DNA from 3 places in the Streptococcus urinalis 2285-97 genome. Region 2 is predicted to be linked to each of the others. Evidence: predicted binding sites of a transcription regulator. Region 2 holds the regulator's gene; each other region holds the start of a gene.
The links. Region 2 encodes Rex, which represses fermentation and respiration genes when NADH is low (regulators of the CRP and FNR family bind a similar motif). Its sites were predicted from a motif close to TTGTGAANTANTTCACAA; they were not measured.
Positions count from the first base shown of each region.

Region 1 (3,213 bases), 120 kb from region 2:
CTTCATTATCTAAATCAGTTGTTTTTGATGAGAGTAGCCCTAATACAACTTCAGCATCTTTATCTTTTAAACTAGATAGAGCAGAGATATCACCAGAAGTTTCGCTATCCCATTCTAAAAAGAAACGATCATAATGTTGATCTTTTAAAAACTTTTCAGCGATAGCTTCATATGTACCACCTGCTGCAGAACGGCTTTCGTAATTTCCACGACAATTGTGTGTCCAAACTTTTAAACCAAGAGAATGTGCATAATCAACGATTTGATTATTGATAGCAATAAATTCATCTGCTAAATCTGCCAATTGGGTATTTCCTTCAGCAAAGAATGAATTTGGATTTGATTAATCAAAAAGTTCCCACAAACAATCATCAAATTGGATGATTTTACCACCTATTTCAACATAGTCATCCAAAAACTCTTGGTAAGCATTGATTAGTCCGGCTTTCAACTCTTCATTTGTTTTGTAGACTTGATTTTCTCCTGCTAACTTATCAAAAATAGCAAGCTCTGTGTAAGCATGGGCGGGTCCCCAAACCGTTAGTTTTGTTTGAAAATCACCAGCTTCTTCTTTTAGAAGTCTATAAATATCTAGAAAATGATGATTTTTTCCAGAAAGTGGTTTTACAATACGAATTCCAATGTCTTTTCTGGTTTCATAGTGACTACCATCGTGATCTTTGAAGCTATAACCATGTTCAGCAATATAACGCTCAATACCGTCAAAGCCCCAAATAAAATCAAGATGCCACATTGATTTGGAATACTCACCATCTGTTAAAACATCAATCCCATGGTCCTTTTCATCTTGAATAACTTTTTTGATATTTTTTGTTTCCGTTTCGTGATAACCATCAAAATAATCATAAAAAGGGTACTGAATATCATCACGTTGCTCAATTTTTGTTTTGTAATTTAATAAATCTGCTGGTCTAAGTAGTGATCCTACTAATTGAAATCTAGAATGTGTCATAATGTCTACCTCTTTTTCCTAATAAAACTATGGTAACGGAAAATAGGAAAAATGAAAAATAGTTATTTATTTAGTCTTGATTATAGCTATTGACTATATCAAAAAAAGATGAATCAAAAGATTCATCTTAAAGAATAAATGTTTCTATTGAAATGGAGTGATCATTGTATTTTTGAATAAGAATATCAGAAACGTCCTCATAGAGTGTTTGTATTTCCTTTCTCTTTTCAGGAAATTCAGAACCGATATAATGAAATTGACTCTCAATAGTTAAAAATAATTCGTGAAAAAGTTAGTTCATGACAGTCAACTTGTTAACTAACACCTGATCATCAGCTATAAATGACGGTGGGTTTTGATCATCAATAACATAGTCACCTATTTCTTTTAGTGGGAAAGTACCATATTCTAAACAAAGTTCGTAGTTCATATTTTCCTTCGTTTTCTCTGTTTTTATCTTAGGATACCATAAATGTGTTACATTCACTTTTAATTTGATTATTGTGAATAAATAGACAAGCCAATCATTTGAGATTATAAAACGATAGAGGATATAATAAAGTGTTAAATTATATCAATGCGAGGAGAAAATATGTCTGACAAGATTAGAGTATTACTTTACTACAAATATGTAGCTATTGAAAATGCTGAAGAATATGCAAAAAAACACCTTGAATTTTGTAAATCAATTGGCTTAAAAGGTAGAATTTTAATAGCTGATGAAGGGATTAATGGAACAGTCTCTGGTGATTATGAAACAACGCAAAAATATATGGATTGGGTTCATAGTGATGATCGTTTTGCTGATTTATGGTTCAAGATAGATGAAGAAGAAGAACAAGCTTTCAAGAAAATGTTTGTTCGTTACAAAAAAGAAATTGTTCATTTAGGTCTTGAAGATAATGACTTTGACCAAGATATCAATCCTTTGGAAACTACTGGCGAATATTTAAGTCCAAAACAGTTTAAAGAAGCATTACTTGATGACAATACTGTTGTATTAGATACACGTAATGACTACGAATATGATTTGGGACATTTTAGAGGAGCAATCAGACCAGATATTCGTAACTTCCGTGAATTACCTCAATGGGTTCGTGATAACAAAGAAAAATTTATGGAAAAACGTGTGGTTGTTTATTGTACAGGTGGTGTACGCTGTGAGAAATTTTCTGGCTGGATGGTTCGTGAAGGCTTTAAAGATGTTGGTCAATTACATGGCGGAATCGCAACTTACGGTAAAGACCCAGAAGTTCAAGGCGACTTATGGGATGGTGCTATGTATGTTTTTGATGAGAGAATCGCAGTTCCGATTAATCATGTAGAGCCAACCGTTATTGCGCGTGATTACTTTGATGGTCAACCATGCGAACGCTATGTGAATTGTGCAAATCCGTTTTGTAACAAACAAATTTTTGCATCAGAAGAAAATGAAGCAAAATACTTACGTGGTTGCTCACCTGAATGTCGCGCTCATGAAAAAAACCGTTATGTTGCTGAGCACGGTTTAACTAGACAAGAATGGTCAGATCGTTTGGAAGCCATTGGAGAATATTTACCAGAATCTGTAATGGCTTAAAAAAAGAAATCCCATTTGGGATTTCTTTTTTTTATTGATTTTTCTTAGCGAGCAACACGACGACGAGCAGCTTTTTTGCGATTTTCTTCAACAAATGCAGCTTTTTCTTCTTCTGGTTCAATAATAGTCTTTTTAACAGCAAATACTGCACCAGCCACTGTTGCTGCTGTAGCAACAACACCTGTAACTAAACCTTTTGCAAATTGAAATTTTTTACTCATATTTTGTTTCCCCACTTCATTGAAAATTGAGCATAAGTATGGTTAGAAATTCTTTGTCTTCTATACACTTATGTTATAATATATGGTAACTAAATTTAAGTTAAATAGCAAGTGAAAACGTTCTTAGTCATTTATATCATAAGGAAGGAAAGTTCATTATAAAAAATGCAAAAAATTATTGTTATTGTTGGTCCAACAGCAATAGGCAAGAGTGATTTAGGTATTAAACTAGCAAAAATCTATAATGGTGAAATTATTTCTGGTGATAGTCAGCAAGTATATCGTCAGTTAGATATTGGTACTGCCAAAGTTACAAAACAAGAACAAGAAGAGATTAAACATCATTTAATAGATGTCAGAGATGTTACTGATAGTTATTCTGCATTTGATTTTGTTCAAGAGGCCCAAAAGGCTATAAGTGAAATTGCTGAAAAATCTAA
Region 1 covers NZ_AEUZ02000001.1:884,619-887,831, forward strand. Annotated here, with positions in the region: partial or broken gene STRUR_RS11865 (cobalamin-independent methionine synthase II family protein) at 1-973, opposite strand, end outside; partial or broken gene STRUR_RS11870 (hypothetical protein) at 1,101-1,403, opposite strand; gene trhO (oxygen-dependent tRNA uridine(34) hydroxylase TrhO) at 1,566-2,552, shown strand; gene STRUR_RS11265 (DUF3042 family protein) at 2,597-2,773, opposite strand; gene miaA (tRNA (adenosine(37)-N6)-dimethylallyltransferase MiaA) at 2,939-3,213, shown strand, end outside.
Region 1: trhO (oxygen-dependent tRNA uridine(34) hydroxylase TrhO) is a predicted target of Rex. The motif match lies at 1,475-1,492, and genes of this name have one in related genera.

Region 2 (3,213 bases):
TGAGGATAAAATCAAATCAAGTCAACAATTAGCAAAAAGATTAATTTATCAAATTGGTTTTCACAAACAAGAGCATCTATTGGCCATATATTTAGATAGTCAAAATAGAATTATAGAAGAAAAGGTAATATTTAAAGGAACTGTTACTAAATCAATTGCAGAACCACGAGAAATTCTATTTCATGCTTGTAAAAATTTAGCAACATCCTTAATATTAGCACATAATCATCCCTCAAATAATGTTTTTCCAAGTGACTATGATATTCAATTTACTGCTAAAATAAAACGATCATGTGAAGAACTAGGCATAAACTGCCTAGATCACATCATCGTTGGTAAACATCATTATTATAGTTTTAAGGAAAAAAATCAAATTATTTAGAGTTTATTAACAACATAGTCAAATAAATCTTTTTCTTCCTGACGTTTATGGCAAAGCATCTCAGGATGCCATTGAACACCTAAAAATCGGATATCGGGGTTGGTAGAAGTCACAGCTTCAATCGTATCGTCAGTTGGGTCAGATGCGATAACTTCCAGACCACTGCCTAATTGTTTTATTGATTGACGGTGAAAAGTATTGACTTTATTTTTTAGTCCATAAATGGGCTCAAGTATCGAATCCTTTTTATGGTAAATTATTGTGTTATGGTTTCAGAAGGTTCTAATTGCCAGTGATTGGGTATATTTTGATTTAAAGTACCACCCAAAACAACATTCATAAGTTGCATACCACGACAGACAGTAAAGATAGGTTTCTTAAGTTTGATTGCTTCTTTAATTAATGCGATTTCAAAGAAATCTCTTTCAATCATGAAATCATCTTCATAAGCTTGATTGCTTTCTCCATAAAAATTTGGATCTACATTTTGTCCACCAATAAGTATGAGTTTATCCACCATCTGAACATACTGTTTTGCCGTCTTTTCGTCAACAATTGGTAGAAGAAGTGGAGTGCCCCCAGCCTCCTTAACACCTTCTACAAATCCTGTTGGTGCATAAGACCATGGAATATCATCTAAAGATGGATTAAGGCGTTGGTTAGCTGTTATACCGATAATTGGTTTGGACATGTTTTCTCCTCTAATTAGTCATTTTGAGATTGATTCATAAAATAAAGTAAGGTTTGTAATTCACTAGTCAAATCAACATACTGAACAATTACCCCTTTTGGTACTTGTAAATGAACAGGTGAAAAACTTAAGATACCTTTAATTCCAGCATCAATTAGTTCATCTGCGACTTGTTGAGCTTCAGTACTTGGAACAGTGAGGATAGCAGTTTCAATATTGGTTTCTGAGAGTTTTTCTTTGATTGATGAAATACCATAAACTGGAATGCCGTCTTGTGTTTTGCTACCAACTAGTTCATTATCATCTGTATCAAAACCAAGCGCAATTTGCATTTTATTACGATCATGGAATCGATAGTGAAGAAGAGCTCTTCCAATATTACCACAGCCCACTAAAATAACATTAGTAGTAGAATGATCATTTAAAATATCTGCAAAAAAGTTCATTAACTTTTTAACATCATAACCGAATCCACGACGTCCAAGTTCTCCAAAGTAGGAAAAATCACGTCTGACAGTCGCAGAGTCAATCCCCATAGCATCAGCTATTTGTTTTGAACTTGCTTTGTCAATTTCATCTGCATGGAAACGTTTAAAAATTCTATAATAAAGTGAGAGACGTTTTGCAGTCGCTTTAGGAATTGTTTTCTCAATAGTCACGTTTTTTTCTCCTTGTTATTTTTTCAACACTATTGTAACAAATAGCTTGTGAATTCTGCAACAATATAGGTTTTATTTTGCTATAAAAAAAACCTATAGTAGCATAGATTTTTTAAGCTTTAGTTTTTAAACGTTTAGTCAAAAAGAGATAGAGATCACCAATATTTCCAGTGTAATCAATCGTTTCACCATCTAATTCAACTTTTGAAACTTTGTAGTAATCAGCAATATTAATGGCACAAGCAAAGCGAGACAGTTCAAATTCTTCAAAATTGTCATAGGTAAGAACTTTCTCTTGTTTGCTGTCATTTAAGTAATTAATTGTTAGCATAAGATATGCCTTCTCTCTAATATTTATTATAATTATTAAAGCGAAAATATTACTTTTTGTCAAAAATACCGCGCTCAACAAGACTATCCATTAAGAAATAAAACTTATCTTGTAAAATCTTATGTTTATCAGATTTAAAAATATTAACAAGACGAAGACCAGATTTATCAGTTATTGCTAATTTAAAAGCATCTAGTCCTTTATTTATTGTAATCTTTAAAGGAAAGCCTTCTCCAGAATTAGGAACCTCTTCTAGTAATCTGGTTAATTCATAATTTCCAATTTTTGTTTGATTAAAGGTAGTATCTCTTAATGTATAAGCTTTAATATTATTGCTTATACTATAAGTGAATTTACAATCTGTTAAATGAATTTCTTTTTCAAATGCCATTATTATTTCCCTAATATTGTATGTAGTGCTTTACTAAGCTCACTGATATCTTTTTCAGTATTTAATTCAGAAAGACTAATTCTAACGGACTCTTCAAGCCTAGATGAAGAGTCACCATAAATGCTTTCCAAAACATGACTTGGTTCGACTGCACCAGCAGTACAAGCCGATCCTGTTGAAATAGCTATACCCATTAAATCAAGTTGCGTCAATAAAATATCATTTTTCTTACCAGGAAATCCAATGTTAATCACGTATGGTAAGCTATTTTTTGATTCATTTAAATAATAGTTTAAATCAGAAATAGACTCTAAAAAGTATGATTTTAAATGAGTAACTTTTTGCAGATTATCATCTCTATTTTGAATAGCTGTTTTTAATGCTTGAGTCATTCCAGAAATTCCAATTAGATTTTCCGTACTAGCTCGTCTTTTATTTTCTTGGTCACCTCCGTGAAGAAGGCTATCGAATTGTTGTGAACGATGATAAAGAAGACCGATACCTTTTGGTCCATGAAATTTATGTGCAGATAGTGATAGGAAATCAATATTATCTTTTTCAAGATTAATATCCAATTTACCAGCTACTTGGACCGCATCAACATGGAACTTAGCTTTATGATGTTTTAATAAGTCACCAATTTCATGAATTGGTAATATCATTCCGGTTTCATTGTTAGCATACATTGTACTGACTAAAATAGTGTCATCTCTAAGTGCTCTCTTGATAGAATCTACTGTAATTTCACCATCTTCTGGT
Region 2 covers NZ_AEUZ02000001.1:1,001,261-1,004,473, forward strand. Annotated here, with positions in the region: gene radC (RadC family protein) at 1-382, shown strand, start outside; partial or broken gene STRUR_RS11885 (gamma-glutamyl-gamma-aminobutyrate hydrolase family protein) at 379-1,073, opposite strand; gene STRUR_RS05105 (redox-sensing transcriptional repressor Rex) at 1,088-1,732, opposite strand; gene STRUR_RS05110 (DUF4649 family protein) at 1,845-2,063, opposite strand; gene STRUR_RS05115 (DUF1831 domain-containing protein) at 2,113-2,454, opposite strand; gene STRUR_RS05120 (cysteine desulfurase family protein) at 2,457-3,213, opposite strand, start outside.

Region 3 (3,213 bases), 610 kb from region 2:
ACATGTTATAATGGATATCAATAAACTAAGCTAACAGCACCAAATTGCAAAAGGAGATTACTATGATTTCATATGAAAAAGTGAAAAAAGGATTACAATCAGCCAATTTAACCATTTTAATTTTAAAATGCTGTTCCATTATCTTTACGATTATTGGGACCATGATGACCTTTATGGCATCTAAACAATTAAATGACCCAACTCTTCAGAAACAATACAGTTCAGAACAATTGGATGCCATAAAAAAAGCATCTCAAATAACACCACTTGATTGGTTTACAACGGCAGTACTTCTTGTATTAAGTATTGTTATTATTGTCTATTGTTTTAAAAACAGGGGATATCTAAAAAACAATCAACGCATCTCAACATTACCTTATATTTTAGGTATTGTTTCTGTCATTGCTAGTGTGTTATTGACTTTTTTAAATTACGTTTCAAAAGAAATCCAAATAACTTCCTTTACTATTATTAGTGACGCAATACCAGCTCTTATCATGCTGGCACTCTACATTTATAGTTACTTACAATCCAGTAAGCTTAACAACAGAGATCATTCTGAAGAATACCAAATGGATTAAAAAAAAAGACTAGTTTTACTAGTCTTTTTTAAATTTCCAAATTTAGATTTGCTTCCTTTGATTCAAGTGATGTCATGGTCACACCTAATAGTCTAATACCTGAAGCTTTTTCAGGCAAACTATCAAAGAGTTGCTTTGCAGCTAAATCTAATGGTTCAAACTGATCACTAGCATTAGCTAAAGTAATCCGTTTTGTTAGAGTTGTAAAGTCAGCATATCTTACTTTTAATACTAATACTTTCCCAATTTTACCATTTTTTTCAAGTGTCTTTACGACCCTTTCAACATTGTGGCTAATTTCAGTTTTGACATCCTCATCCTGATAAAGTAATTTTGCATAGGTCCTCTCACTCCCTATGGATTTACGAATACGGTTTGGCTTTACAGGAGAATAATGAATGCCTCTTGCCTTACGAAAAAGGTCATAGCCAAAGCATCCAAATTGATCAATCAAAGTCATTTCAGAAATATTAAGCAAATCTTCACCTGTAAATACGCCCATCTCATGTAATTTTTCAACTGATTTTTTGCCGACACCGTGAAATTTTTCAATTGGCAAAGCTTTCAAAAATTCTTGGGCATCATCAGGTAAAACTAATGTTAACCCATGAGGTTTTTCAAAGTCACTGGCTAATTTTGCTAAAAATTTATTGTAAGAAACACCAGCCGAACAAGTCAGATGAAGTTCATTCCAGATGTCATGCTGAATTAATTTAGCTATTTTTATAGCTGATTGAATATCAAGTTTATTTTCTGTGACATCCAAATATGCTTCATCGATTGACATCGGTTCAACTAAATCAGTATAGCGTTTAAAAATAGCTCTTACCTCAAGTCCGACAGCTTTATATTTAGCATAATTTCCTGAAATAAAAATAGCTTGCGGGCACTTATCAAATGCCTCTTTTGAGCTCATTGCTGAATGGATGCCAAATTGTCTTGCCACATAATTACATGTTGAAACGACCCCTCTTCCCCCTGTTTCTCTTGGATCTCTTCCAATAACAACTGGTTTTCCAATTAATTTGGGATTGTCTCTTTCTTCAACGGAAGCAAAAAAGGCATCCATGTCTATGTGAATAATTTTTCGACTAGTATCATTAATTAATGGAAAAATTAACATGAAAACCTCCTACTTTTACTTCTTTTATTATACCTTTTAGCCAATCAAACGCAAACTGTAACAGTTATGTGAAATTATTTACAACTGTATTATAAAAGAAAATTTCTTTTGTCAAGAAATATGCTTGGGAAAACGGTTACTTTGTGTTACACTAAACTTGTAAATGTAACAGAACCGCGTTGTTACTAGATTTAAAGGAGACTATTATGGCTACTGTAAAAACAAATACAGATGTTTTTGAAAAAGCTTGGGAAGGCTTCAAAGGAACAAGTTGGAGAGAAAAAGCAAGTATTTCTCGCTTCGTTCAAGATAACTATAAACCTTATGACGGAGATGAAAGTTTCTTAGCTGGCCCAACAGAACGTTCACTTCACATCAAAAAAGTCATTGAAGAAACGAAAGCACATTATGAAGAAACTCGTTTCCCAATGGACAATCAACCAACTTCTATTGCCGGTATCCCAGCAGGTTTCATTGACAAAGACCAAGAATTGATTTTTGGTATTCAAAATGATGAACTCTTTAAATTAAACTTCATGCCAAAGGGTGGTATCCGTATGGCAGAAACAACACTTAAAGAAAATGGATATGAACCTGATCCAGCAATTCATGAAATCTTTACAAAATATGCAACAACAGTAAATGACGGTATTTTCCGTGCATATACCTCTAATATCCGTCGTGCCCGTCATGCACACACTGTTACGGGGCTTCCAGACGCATACTCACGTGGACGTATTATCGGTGTTTATGCTCGTCTTGCTCTATACGGTGCTGATTATTTAATGCAAGAAAAAGTAAACGACTGGAATTCTATTACTGAAATCGATGAAGAATCTATCCGTTTACGTGAAGAAGTTAATCTTCAATATCAAGCACTTGGTGAAGTTGTTAAACTTGGTGACTTATATGGATTAGATGTGCGTAAACCTGCTACAAATGTTAAAGAAGCAATCCAATGGGTAAATATTGCATTCATGTCAGTATGTCGTGTTATCAATGGTGCTGCTACTTCTCTTGGACGTGTGCCAATCGTCTTAGATATTTTTGCAGAACGTGACCTTGCCCGTGGAACTTTCACAGAATCAGAAATTCAAGAATTTGTTGATGACTTTGTGCTTAAACTACGTACAGTAAAATTTGCTCGTACAAAAGCTTATGATGCATTATACTCAGGTGACCCAACCTTTATCACTACTTCTATGGCTGGTATGGGTAATGATGGTCGTCACCGTGTTACAAAAATGGACTACCGTTTCTTACACACATTAGATAATATTGGTAATTCTCCAGAACCAAACTTAACTGTACTTTGGACTGATAAATTACCATATTCTTTCCGTCATTATTGCATGCATATGAGTCACAAACATTCTTCAATTCAATATGAAGGTGTGACAACAATGGCTAAAGATGGCTACGGTGAAATGTCATGTATTTCTTGTTGTGTTTCTCCACTTGACCCAGAAAATGAAGAACAACGTCATAATATCCAATACTTTGGTGCCC
Region 3 covers NZ_AEUZ02000001.1:390,790-394,002, reverse strand. Annotated here, with positions in the region: gene STRUR_RS01930 (hypothetical protein) at 63-581, shown strand; gene dinB (DNA polymerase IV) at 610-1,704, opposite strand; gene pflB (formate C-acetyltransferase) at 1,911-3,213, shown strand, end outside.
Region 3: pflB (formate C-acetyltransferase) is a predicted target of Rex. The motif match lies at 1,771-1,788, and genes of this name have one in related genera.